Regions from separate parts of the Paraburkholderia atlantica genome, predicted to be linked through region 1. Evidence: predicted binding sites of a transcription regulator. Region 1 holds the regulator's gene; the other holds the start of a gene.
The links. Region 1 encodes LexA, which represses DNA repair genes until DNA is damaged. Its sites were predicted from a motif close to ACTGTATNNNNATACAGT; they were not measured.
Positions count from the first base shown of each region.

Region 1 (5,592 bases):
ATCTCGGTGCGCTCGGCGAGCGGCGCGAGTTCGTCGCGCAACGCAAACGGATCGGGACCGTAGATCTCGATCACGTCGCAGCCGATCTCGGACTCGATCAGCTCGCGCGGCGCACCTTCGGCGATCTTGCGTCCTTCCTCGATCACGCACAGTCGATGACAAAGCCGTTCGGCTTCTTCCATGAAGTGCGTGGTCAGCAGGATGGTCTTGCCGCGCGCGAGCAGCGAGCGCAGCCGCTCCCAGATCAGATGGCGCGCCTGCGGGTCGAGACCGGTGGTCGGCTCGTCCATGATCAGCACGTCGGGATCGTTGATCAGCGCGCGCGCGAGGGTCAGCCGCCGCTTCATGCCGCCGGACAGTTCGCTCACGCGCGCGTCCGCCTTGTTCTCGAGGCGGGCGAATTCGAGCAGACCCGGGACGGCCGCGCGACACTGGGCGGCGCTCAGGCCGAAATAGCGGCCGAACACGAGCAGATTCTCGCGCACGGTGAAATCGGGATCGAGGTTGTCGAACTGCGGCACCACGCCCACGCGCGAGCGCGCGAGGCGCGCGCGGCCCGGGATCGACTCGCCGCACAGGCGGATCGCGCCGGCGTCGGGGGCCGCGATGCCGAGCAGCATGCGCAGCGTCGTGGTCTTGCCTGCGCCGTTGGGGCCGAGCAGTCCGAAGCATTCGCCGGTGTTTACATGAAACGACAATCCGTCGACGACGGTTTTTTCGCCGTAGCTTTTCCTGACGTGATGGAATTCGATGGGGGCGGCGGGCATGACTCGAGCGAGGCTCCGAAAGAAGGCATAACGTACGCGCAAGACACACAACATACCTGCGACGCACGCATTTCGCACGTGAGGCCGCTTATTCTAGGGCATCGGCCACTGATGCGAGCGGGGTCCTGGAACGCATAATGCGTGGGCTGCGATGCGTTCGCATCCGAAGTTTTGCGGTGCCGCAAACGTGTGCGAATACCGCCTCCGGTGGCCCAACGCTTGGCAGACGGCTTCAGCACGCACCGACTATGCACTTAGCGTTTTCCATCCCTTGCAAGCCGAATTGCGGCGCACCATGATTGATTCAGACCGCGCTTTCCGCGCGAATGGGAGAAGACAGATGGCGAGCTACCAGAAAATCCTGTTGTGCTACGACGGCTCGCGCGAAGGCCGCAAAGCCCTGCGTTGCGGCGCTGATCTGGCGTTGGACCTGAAGGCGGAAACGCATCTGCTGTCGGTCGTCGACATGCGTTCCAGCATCGCGCAAAGCGCGGGCTTATTGACCGATGTGGCGTGCGGAAGCTTCGAAAAAACGGCCCGCGAGATTCTGCAGGAGGGCGTGAACTGGCTGACCGAGCGAGGCGTGAACGCACAGGGGCATTTCGCGTTCGGTCATCCGATCGACGAGATCGCCAATCTTGCCAACGAGTTGCACGTCGACCTCGTGGTGGTGGGTCATCGCTGCCGGACTGGTTTGTCGCGGTGGTGGATGGGGGCGGGCAATACGCCGCTGCTCGACCGCGTGTCGTGCAGCATTCTGGTGGCGTGCTCGTCGGCGCAGGAGCAGCAGCAGGCGGCTGCGGCGTAATCCGCACAACCCTGTCACGCGGCTGGCCGCAATGGCCAGCCCGCGCATCCCTTCAGTTCACGGCTTGAACCTCACTCGTTCAGATTGATCGCCGCGAGCTTCCACGTGACCAGACCTTCGCGACGAAAGATCGCCGAATAGTTCGCGTTGCCTTCGCCGCGTCGGTACGTGACAACGAACTCGTTGAGACTACGATAGCCGGCCGTGCTTTGACGCCCGGGGGGCGGCGCGCTTGCCTGAGTGGCGGTGTCGCCCGCGGCTGGTGCTTCGCCGCCCGCGGCTGGCGGCGCGGACGGTTGTTCGCCCGGTGTGCCACGCGGCGGCATGCCGTTCAGCAGTGCCGCGACGCCGTCGGGTGTCGCATAGGCATCGACGAGCGGGCCGATCAGCGTCACGCCGATCACCGCGCCGATCGTAGCCATCTTGTTGCCGGCATCCGCCTCGAGTCGGCGTGTCAGCATGGCGCCCACCTGCTGCTTCAGGCTATCGCGTAGCGCGGGGAAATCGACGTACTGATTGACGGTTTGCACGTCGCGCGCGTCTGCCGCGCGTTTGAGATTGTTCACCGCGAGATACGGTGACGCATAAATAAACCCCAGCGCGGCAATCACGATCACCACGATCAGCGTGATCAGCAGCGGCCGGGCGGCGCTGCCCTGTGTGCGTTTCGGAATTGTCATCGAATGGGACTCCACGTCAGTGATGATCTAACGTCGACCACGGCGAGGTCGAAACGATCCCATCCCACGCGAATCTCTGAACATCCGAAGTGCTTATTGCATGCGTGCTCAGGAATCGCTCAGGCTTCGAACACCGCGCCGTGCACGTTGGCTTCGTCGGCTATGCAACGATCGATCATACGGCATACGGCGTCGACCGTGCCGACCATGATCAGTCGCGACGGACCATGATAGACCCGCACCGGAGCGCGGCGCGCGGGCTCCGCGATATTCAGCGCCGAATTCAGCGATACGCGCGCAAACGCCGGCAACGACGACGGCAGACCGGAGGCTTCGGCAGGCTCGTCGAACAGCGACGGCGTGCGCGCCGAGGACGCCTCGATCGGCGCGCAAGGCGTGAGCTTGCGCAGATGGCGCAGACGGCCGAACTGGCGAAAAGGCAGCAGGCGGGCAAGGCGTTCCATGAGTCTCTCCAGACGATGCGGCTTAAATGCTCGGCGTAATGCGGGCGTAAATGCGTGCGGGCGAAAATGCGTGCGGGCGTAAATGCGACTTGAGTCGAACAAACCGGCGCGAGCGTTCCGGCGACAGCAAAAAATCAGAACTCGCTGGGGCGAATCAGTCCGACCGCGATCCCTTCGAGCGCGAAATCCGCGCTGCCGGTTTCCACGAAGATGTTGTCGTAGTCGGGGTTTTCGGCGATCAGCTCAATGCCGTTCGGCCGGCGCTTCAGACGCTTGACCGTCACGTCGTCGCCAAGCCGCGCAATGATGATCTGGCCGTCTTTCGCCTCGCTGCGCTTTTGCACCGCGAGCAGGTCGCCGTCGAGAATGCCCGCGTCGCGCATCGATAAGCCGCGCACCTTCAGCAGGTAGTCGGGCTTGCTCGAGAACAGCGCCGGGTCGCACGCGTAGTGCTGCGAGATATGTTCCTGCGCGAGGATCGGGCTACCCGCCGCAACCCGGCCGATCAGCGGCAGTGACAACTGCATCAGGCCCGCATGCGGCAGCGTGAACTGGTGCGGCGCATCCTCCTGTCCGGACAGCAGCCGGATGCCGCGCGACGCGCCGGCCGCCAGTTCGATCACGCCCTTGCGGGCCAGCGCGCGCAGATGCTCTTCCGCGGAATTGGCCGAGCTGAAACCGAGCTCGGCGGCAATTTCCGCGCGAGTGGGCGGAAAGCCGGTGCGTTCGATCGCCCGGCGGATCAGATCGAAAACCTGCTGCTGTCGTGCGGTGAGTTTTGTCATGGCCACTGTATGTATGAACAGGTGACTGTATTTTTATACAGTATTCGGCGCATTTCAAGCTTTACTTTAAGTTCGACGCAAGGGGCGCGCTGGGGCGTCGTTTATCGACGACATGACGGCGATTTCGGCGTCTGAACAGCCGGCGCGTCTGCCGTTACCACTTTTGGGCATTAAAAAATGAAGAAACATTATTTTTAATGATGAAAGGCCTTCGATAGACTGGCTCCCGGGTTGGCGCTCATGTGCACGTGACCGCGACGCAAAACGACACCAGACGCTCAACAGCGGACATCACGCGGAGAAAAACTGAAATGAACCATCGGCATACGGGGCTTGCGGCTCGAACCAGAAAACTGATCACGGCGCTAGCCGTCGGCGCGGCGGGTACGCTCGGCATGTTGGGCGCTAGCGGTGTCGCGCACGCCGACACCACGATTCTGAACGTGTCCTACGATCCGACGCGCGAGCTGTATCAGGACATCAATCAGGCATTCGGCAAGGAATGGAAGGCCAAGACCGGCGAAGCCGTCACCTTCAAGCAGTCGCACGGCGGCTCGGGCGCGCAGGCTCGCTCGGTGGTCGACGGTCTGCAGGCCGACGTCGTGACGCTCGCGCTCGCATATGACATCGACGCCATCGCGAACAAGGGGCTCGTCGACAAGAACTGGCAGAAGCGTCTGCCGGACAACGCCTCGCCGTACACGTCGACGATCGTGTTCCTCGTGCGCAAGGGCAACCCGAAGCACATCAAGGATTGGGACGATCTGGTGAAGCCGGGCGTGTCGATCGTGACGCCGAATCCGAAGACCTCCGGCGGCGCGCGCTGGAACTACCTGGCCGCGTGGGCGTACGCCGCTCATCAGCCGGGCGGCAACGATCAGAAGGCCAAGGAGTTCGTCGGCAAGCTGTACAAGAACGCCGGCGTGCTCGATTCGGGCGCGCGCGGCGCGACCACCAGCTTCGTGCAGCGCGATATCGGCGACGTGCTGATCGCGTGGGAAAACGAGGCATTCCTGTCGGTGAAGGAGTTCGGTCCGGATAAGTTCGAGATCGTGGTGCCGTCGGTGAGCATCCTGGCCGAGCCGCCGGTCGCGGTGGTCGACAAGGTCGTCGACAAACACGGCACGCGCAAGCTGGCCGACGCGTATCTGAACTTCCTGTATAGCGAGGAAGGCCAGGAGATCGCCGCGCGCAATTTCTATCGCCCGCGTTCGAACAAGGTGCCGGCCGATCTGACCGCGAAGTTTCCGAAGCTGAAGCTCTACACGATCGACGATTCGTTCGGCGGCTGGACCAACGCGCAGAAGACCCATTTCGCGGACGGCGGCGTGTTCGATTCGATTTATCAGCCGCAGTAAGAACCACCGCCTGAATCACGGGCAGAGGCAAAGAGGGCGCGCCCAATGGGCGCGCTTTCGGCTAACCGGGCTCCGGTGGCCAGCAGGGCGGCAATACCGCAGTACCGCAACACAGCAAAACGAATCACCGCGCGAGCATCAACCATGAACGAGTATCCAGCATGACCACGTTGACTTTCCGCAAGCCGAGCGCATTGCCCGGCTTTGGCCTGACACTCGGCATCACGGTGGCTTATTTGAGCCTCGTGGTGCTGATTCCATTGGCGGCGACCTTTCTGAAAACCGCGACGCTCGACTGGGACCAGTTCGTGCGCGCGGTCACGTCGCCGCGCGTACTCGCGTCCTATCGGCTGACGTTCTTCTCGGCGCTCGGCGGCGCGCTGATCAACGCGGTGTTCGGCTTTCTCGTCGCGTGGGTGCTGGTGCGCTACACGTTTCCGTTCAAGCGCATCGTCGATGCGGTCGTCGATCTGCCGTTCGCGCTGCCTACCTCGGTCGCGGGCATCTCGCTCGCCGCCGTGTATGCGGGCAACGGCTGGATCGGCCAGTTCCTCGTGCCGCTCGGCATCAAGATCGCGTTCACGCCGGCCGGCGTGCTGGTCGCGCTGACCTTCATCGGCCTGCCGTTCGTCGTGCGCACGGTGCAGCCGGTGCTCGAGGAATTCGAGCGCGAGCAGGAGGAGGCGGCGGCGTGCCTCGGCGCGTCGCGCTGGCTGACGTTTCGCCGCGT
Region 1 covers NC_014117.1:1,490,466-1,496,057, forward strand. The annotation lists gene nodI (nodulation factor ABC transporter ATP-binding protein NodI) at 1-767, opposite strand, end outside; gene BC1002_RS06635 (universal stress protein) at 1,108-1,575, shown strand; gene BC1002_RS06640 (DUF2939 domain-containing protein) at 1,647-2,255, opposite strand; gene BC1002_RS06645 (hypothetical protein) at 2,375-2,719, opposite strand; gene lexA (transcriptional repressor LexA) at 2,854-3,504, opposite strand; gene BC1002_RS06655 (sulfate ABC transporter substrate-binding protein) at 3,816-4,862, shown strand; gene cysT (sulfate ABC transporter permease subunit CysT) at 5,024-5,592, shown strand, end outside.

Region 2 (5,592 bases), on a different replicon from region 1:
GCCCGAGGTTGAGTCTGAAACGCCCATGCCGGCTTCCGCCCGGAACGGCGGCCAGCAACCAGTTCTTGAAAATAACCTGTCCGAGGAAACGGAAATGGCAAAGAAAACAACGGGCGGGACGCCAGGGGCAGTCAAAAAGAGTCGAAGCCAGATGGCCAGACAGGCTGACGCGCATACGAGAGGAAAAGTTTCATCTTCGAAATCCGGAGCCTCTTCTGAAGCGACCCGGCAGCAACCGCTGGCGTTAGACGACAGCGCCACAGTCGAAAACATTCGACGGCAGAACCTGCACGTACTCACGGGTCGTAACGGATCCAAGGCAAGACTCGCGGTGGTATTGGAGATGACCGGGTCCAACATGGCCCATCGGCTCTATGGCAAGAAACGCATGGACGATGTCGAAGCGAACCGTTTTACGGAACGGCTTGGTTTGCCAACTGGCTGGCTGGACACGCCGCGCTCGGAAGCCGAGATTCCCGAGTCGGTGTCGCGTTTGCTGACCCCCGCCCCGCGCGGTCGGGGATCCGTTGAACAGCACGAGCCGTTCGAGGCCGCGACGAACGATGGAACGCCAGAGAAACCCGTCACTGCAAAGGCGCACACGCGGCGCACGCGGACGGGCGTCCTGGCCGGGCCGGAAAGCGCTTCGCCTGCTTCAGGGGTTGTCGCGGAAGAGAAAGAGGCGATTGTCGCCGGCCAGCAGGACCACTAAAGCGGGGTGCTTGCCGGGGCCTCCGATCGCCCTTCTGAAGGACGTGATGGCAAAGTGCCGACAGTCACATCGGCAACCCCTGAGCCGCTTGCGCCTGCTGCACTTTCCCAGCAGGACCTCGCGCCGCCCCCTACTTCGGTCACCAGCCTGGACAATCTCCAAGGTATAGCGCCAATCGCAGAAGCATTGATCAAGACGCTGGCAGGTAAAGCACGCACCGGTCGACTGGACGAATTGAAGGCCCTGGAACTGCTTCAGCAGGCAGTCCAGTTGTAAGTATGCGATAGCGGGCGATGACCAGGTCCCATGGAGCACGACGGGCATCGGGCCACCCCGGCCCGGTGTGTATCGGACCGCAACTATCCGGTCGACAATTGACTGCCCATGCCGCCCTTCGGACCGGCACAAGCAGCCAATGCACGAGTCAGCGCCTTAATTCTTGAGAAATGGCCGTAGCCTGGCGGCGCCATTCCGATGCGTCAGTTTTCGCATCGCCTTGCTCTCGATCTGCCGGATCCGTTCGCGCGTCAGATCGAACTGTTTGCCCAGTTCCTCGAGCGTATAGTCAGACGCGGTATCGATCCGAAACGCACGCGCAACACGTTCGCTTCACGCGGCGACAATGCATCGAGCGCCTCGTTGATTGCGTCGCGCAGGTTCGCCTGCACGGCCGCATCCGCGGGCGATGTCCCCATCGGACCTTCGATCATGTCGCCAAGCGTCGCGTCGGCATCCTCGCCCACTGGCGTCTCGAGTGACACGGGTTGCCTCGCGACCTTCAGCATGTTGCGAACCTTCTCTTCCGGCAAATCCATGCGCTGCGCCAACGCGGCAGGATGAGCTTCCACGTCGGTCTTGTCATTCGACATGGCCGCCGGAGCCGGTTGAGGTGAGCCTTTTCGGGATGCGGCTCGTCGCGCACCAGTGCGGCTTTTTCACAACCTCTGTCGCTCGCGCCGCCCGTACAATCCCTTGCAAAACGGGCGTGAACCAGGAATGCGGCACGTGGCGTCGGAGAGAGGGACATGACACTGGTATGGTTTGACGTGGTACGGCAGTTCGACTGGCAGGGCGCGCTGAGGGTCGCCCTACCTTCGGGCGTCATCAGCTCGATCGTGGCGATCGGCTGGAATTCATGCAGGGACCGCCGTGACCATCGTCGCGAACGGCGGAACGCTGCACTGGAAGTGGCGCTCTCGCTGGAGAAATACGTGCGAACCTGCCGCGCGATGATGCATCGGGCGGACTGGGCATCGAAGGACACGATTCGCACAAACAGCGGTCAGCCAGTGCATGGCGTGCAGGTGCCCGACTTCACTTATCCCACGGTCGAATGGACATTGCTGGATCACAAGATAACGTCCGTGCTGCGCGACTTCCCGGCGACCGTCCACTACGCGAGTGAACATGTGACCACGACATGGGAATTCGCACCGGTTCCGGATGTCTGCGACGAACTTGCATTCCAGTGCGCGAAGCTGGCGAAATGCGCGCTCGAATTGTCGCGCCTGACCCGAAGGAAGCATGGTGCTGCACCGTGGCATCCAGGTGCCGCAGAGGCTGATCTCGAGCGGGAGTTGGACGAATTCGTCGCCGCGCGGGAAAGCCGTCGGAAAACGATGCCCGAACAGCCGACGTCGTGGAACGCGTCCGTGAGTCCTACTTGCGATCGCGGCGCTCTCGTTTAGGTCGGCGCGTCTGTTCATTTGCGAGTTCCTAGGTGGGCCATCGAACGCGGTGCGGTATGCGTCCGAGCTGATATCAGGGTTCATCGCCGACTTATCCCGCAGACCACCGGGCAATGAAGCAACGCCGCCTGCGCGAGAACTGCGTCCGCGCGGGTTCCGCGGCTTGTCGCCCACTTGCGGCCTCGTAATAGCGCCCCATCGCGCTCATTTCGCTACCTGATTGCGTCGCGCGGTTCCCCGGATGCTGGGAATTTCTAGGTAGAAACTGCCCGGCTTGATTCAGGCCATTCACCGCGATCCAGCTGTTCTCGCGAGGCCGGTCGGCGTGCAACGGCGGTTTTACGGGCGGCGCGGCGGCGCGTCCACCGGCGCACGCCGCGCGTTCGCCGACGCGAGGATCTGCCGGATCGCGGTCAGTGACCGTTCGGCTGCTGCGCTCGGTGCGCTCCGGCGCGTTGCCCCGAAGGGCGGCGCCGTCACGCCCAGCAGCCGACACAGGGTCGACAGGTACGGTTTGGCGGGACCGTTGTAACGGCTCACCGCCGCCACGATCGCCGCATCACCGACGTGCCCGCGCAGCCACGCGAGCGTGCGGCGGTCCCGTTCATTCTGTACCCGCACTAGGTGTTCCATGACGCCTCCGAAGGATGGCTGTATATGCGCACATACTGTATATATATACAGGTTAAGGAGGATTTTCAAGAAAGGCGAAAACGGCGCCGACAGCGCATTCGATTGCTACTGGTCAACGCTCATCGCGCCGGCTCTTTGGCTCTCCGCGCAATAGATGAAGGGGTCGATAGTTGGGGCTATCCGGGCCTTCATTTGCGGACACGTCACCGTCGGGACATCAAGATCGCTCACACAACTAATTCTGTTACTACTTTTCAACCAATTTTGTTACTACCGCCCGGCGCTGCCCGTGGATGAACAGATTCCGTCCGATTGCGAGCGCCGTCTAGTCCAACCCGTGGTGGCGCCACGTCCGGTCCGCAACTGACAGCGCGTGACGGTATCGGCCGGCCGCACTGGCCGGTTTCCCGGCTTCGCTCCAGAAGCCGCGACGGGCGTTGACGCGGTCGATGAACAGTTGATAACCAGCTGCGACAGTCTCAGACACCGGCGTGGGCTTGATCACCGGCACCGTGGCCGGGTAGGGGAGCGTGACCCACCGACGTGCGGGAAGATCGTCGCGCGCGCCGCAGCCTCGCTAATGCGACCGCGGGCGTCGCGGCGAAACGATGGCTACGGGGTAATCCACATTGGCGGATCGAGTCGGTTCCGGGGTGGGCGCGGCTTGGCGATCGATGCCCGCTGATCGCGTCACCGGGTCATTGCGCCGTGGGGTGTAGGAAGCCTCGGCGGGCGTGATCCCGTAAGACGCTTGTCGTGATGCTGCTGTCGGGGCGCCGCTGGACTGCGCCGCAACTGTCGGGGCTGCGACCGGAACCGGTCACAGGCGATCACGGCCAAGGCTGTCGGCGAGTTCAGAAGCCGAGGCCGACACCGACGCCCACACCACCACCAAAGCTGCCGCCGCCGACGCCGATTCCAATACTAGTGCTCGGCGGGTAATAGCCGGGGCCATATCCGTACGCGGGATCACCGTAACCGTACGGCGGAGCGACGACGCAGCCGGCGAGACCAGCCCCTAGAGCCAATACGCCGAATAGTCTAATCATGATCTTTCCCTCCAGAAAACTAGCATGCAATATCCAGTCCAAGGGGTGGCCTCACGGACGCTGCATGAATAGAGATTAGGCTTTTATACTTAGCTCGTCTCCTCCAGCTTCCCCAAGAACTGGATTAAGCCCGCCTGGTGAGGCAGGGCTTTTTTTGGTTGACAACAGCGTCTGTCGACGCTCTGTGAATTGGGTTCGCCGCCCGCGAGTTCCGCGACGGCGAAGCTCAGGCAATCGTTCTCGCTGATGCCAAGAAGGTAAAAGCCGTGATGGAATCGAACGATGTTATTACTACAGCGCCGCGAAGGTCGCCATGCACAAGGGCATGCTCAAAAAAGGCCTGTTCGAGGTACCACTGGTTGCTCCGAGGAGTCGCGGGCTGCACTGGATCGAAGGATTTCACAAGGTGAACGCAGCTATCGAGGAGGGCATGACGGTGGTACCGATTGGCACTTCCCTTGCCCTTGCTCAGCGACTGAAGACGCTGGTCGGTGCCAGCTGACTACACGGGAGTCAGCCCTTATGATTTATCTGACTGCGACGCGACCGTCATGTGAATTGGGGTGCCGTCAATAAAGGGGTTCTTTCGTACTCCCAGGCGCTTGGGGCGTGCGCCGCGAGCGTCGCTGATCGACCCGTTGGAGACGGTCGAGCCGCCGAACTTCCAAGGGCGGGAGCCCGATGCGGAGCGGTCATTCCGTGCCGTCAATCGAGGAAAACGCTGGACCACGAAACCCCGGCTGAACGATTCCATCGAACTATTGCATCGACCGGTTGAATCCGCCTTCCCCTTGCTGCCAGGCGGATCCCCTATAACCGCGAATGTCACGTTCACTTCCAGCGGATGCGTACTCTCAACCAGTTGCAGTCGTTCGACCCCCGGCGACCACAGCGCCGGCTTACGGCGCGGTTAGTAAGGACCATTTCGAGTCGTATGCGAGTCGCGACGCCCAGCGGAGGCGGCGCACCTAGCTTGATCGCGACAGTTTGTGGAACCCCGTGCGCGGAAGCGGGGCCTCGACTGTCCGGGATGGTCACCTCGAGGTTGCACTGCGCGAGCAACCCGCTGCCTTCCGGCGTCGGCGTCACGCAGTTGACGATTTCGATCGGCGTGCCCGCAAAGGCGATCTCCGGGACGACACAATGATGCGTTCCCGCAAGCGCCGGCCAAATGTGAGTTCCGGTGACAGGGTGTTGGGATCACATTGTGATGTTCCTCCCTTCCAGAACGCGATGTATGCTCTTCGATATGTCGCGCCACCGGCCCGGTCGCGAAAAGCAAGAATCGGACCCTCAACGAGGCGAAGCAGGCGATGACGACTCTGAAAGGACCATATCCAAGGTTCGACTGTCAGGCGGAATAGCGAGAAACGGGTTTCGCACGACGTTCCAGGTCTTCATATATGGGATAGCCGGTGGAATGTGGAGTTCATACATCGCGAGAGACATCAAAAGGAGTTGTTGTGGCTCGCTGAATTTCTCTAAGTCCGCCGGCTCACCTCGCAAATGA
Region 2 covers NC_014120.1:384,139-389,730, forward strand. The annotation lists partial or broken gene BC1002_RS34955 (hypothetical protein) at 1-988, shown strand, start outside; partial or broken gene BC1002_RS38230 (sigma-70 family RNA polymerase sigma factor) at 1,145-1,569, opposite strand; gene BC1002_RS34965 (hypothetical protein) at 1,738-2,400, shown strand; gene BC1002_RS34970 (CppA family protein) at 2,740-3,033, opposite strand; gene BC1002_RS37375 (hypothetical protein) at 3,888-4,082, opposite strand; gene BC1002_RS34975 (hypothetical protein) at 4,396-4,584, shown strand.
Region 2: BC1002_RS34970 (CppA family protein) is a predicted target of LexA. The motif match lies at 3,068-3,085, and genes of this name have one in related genera.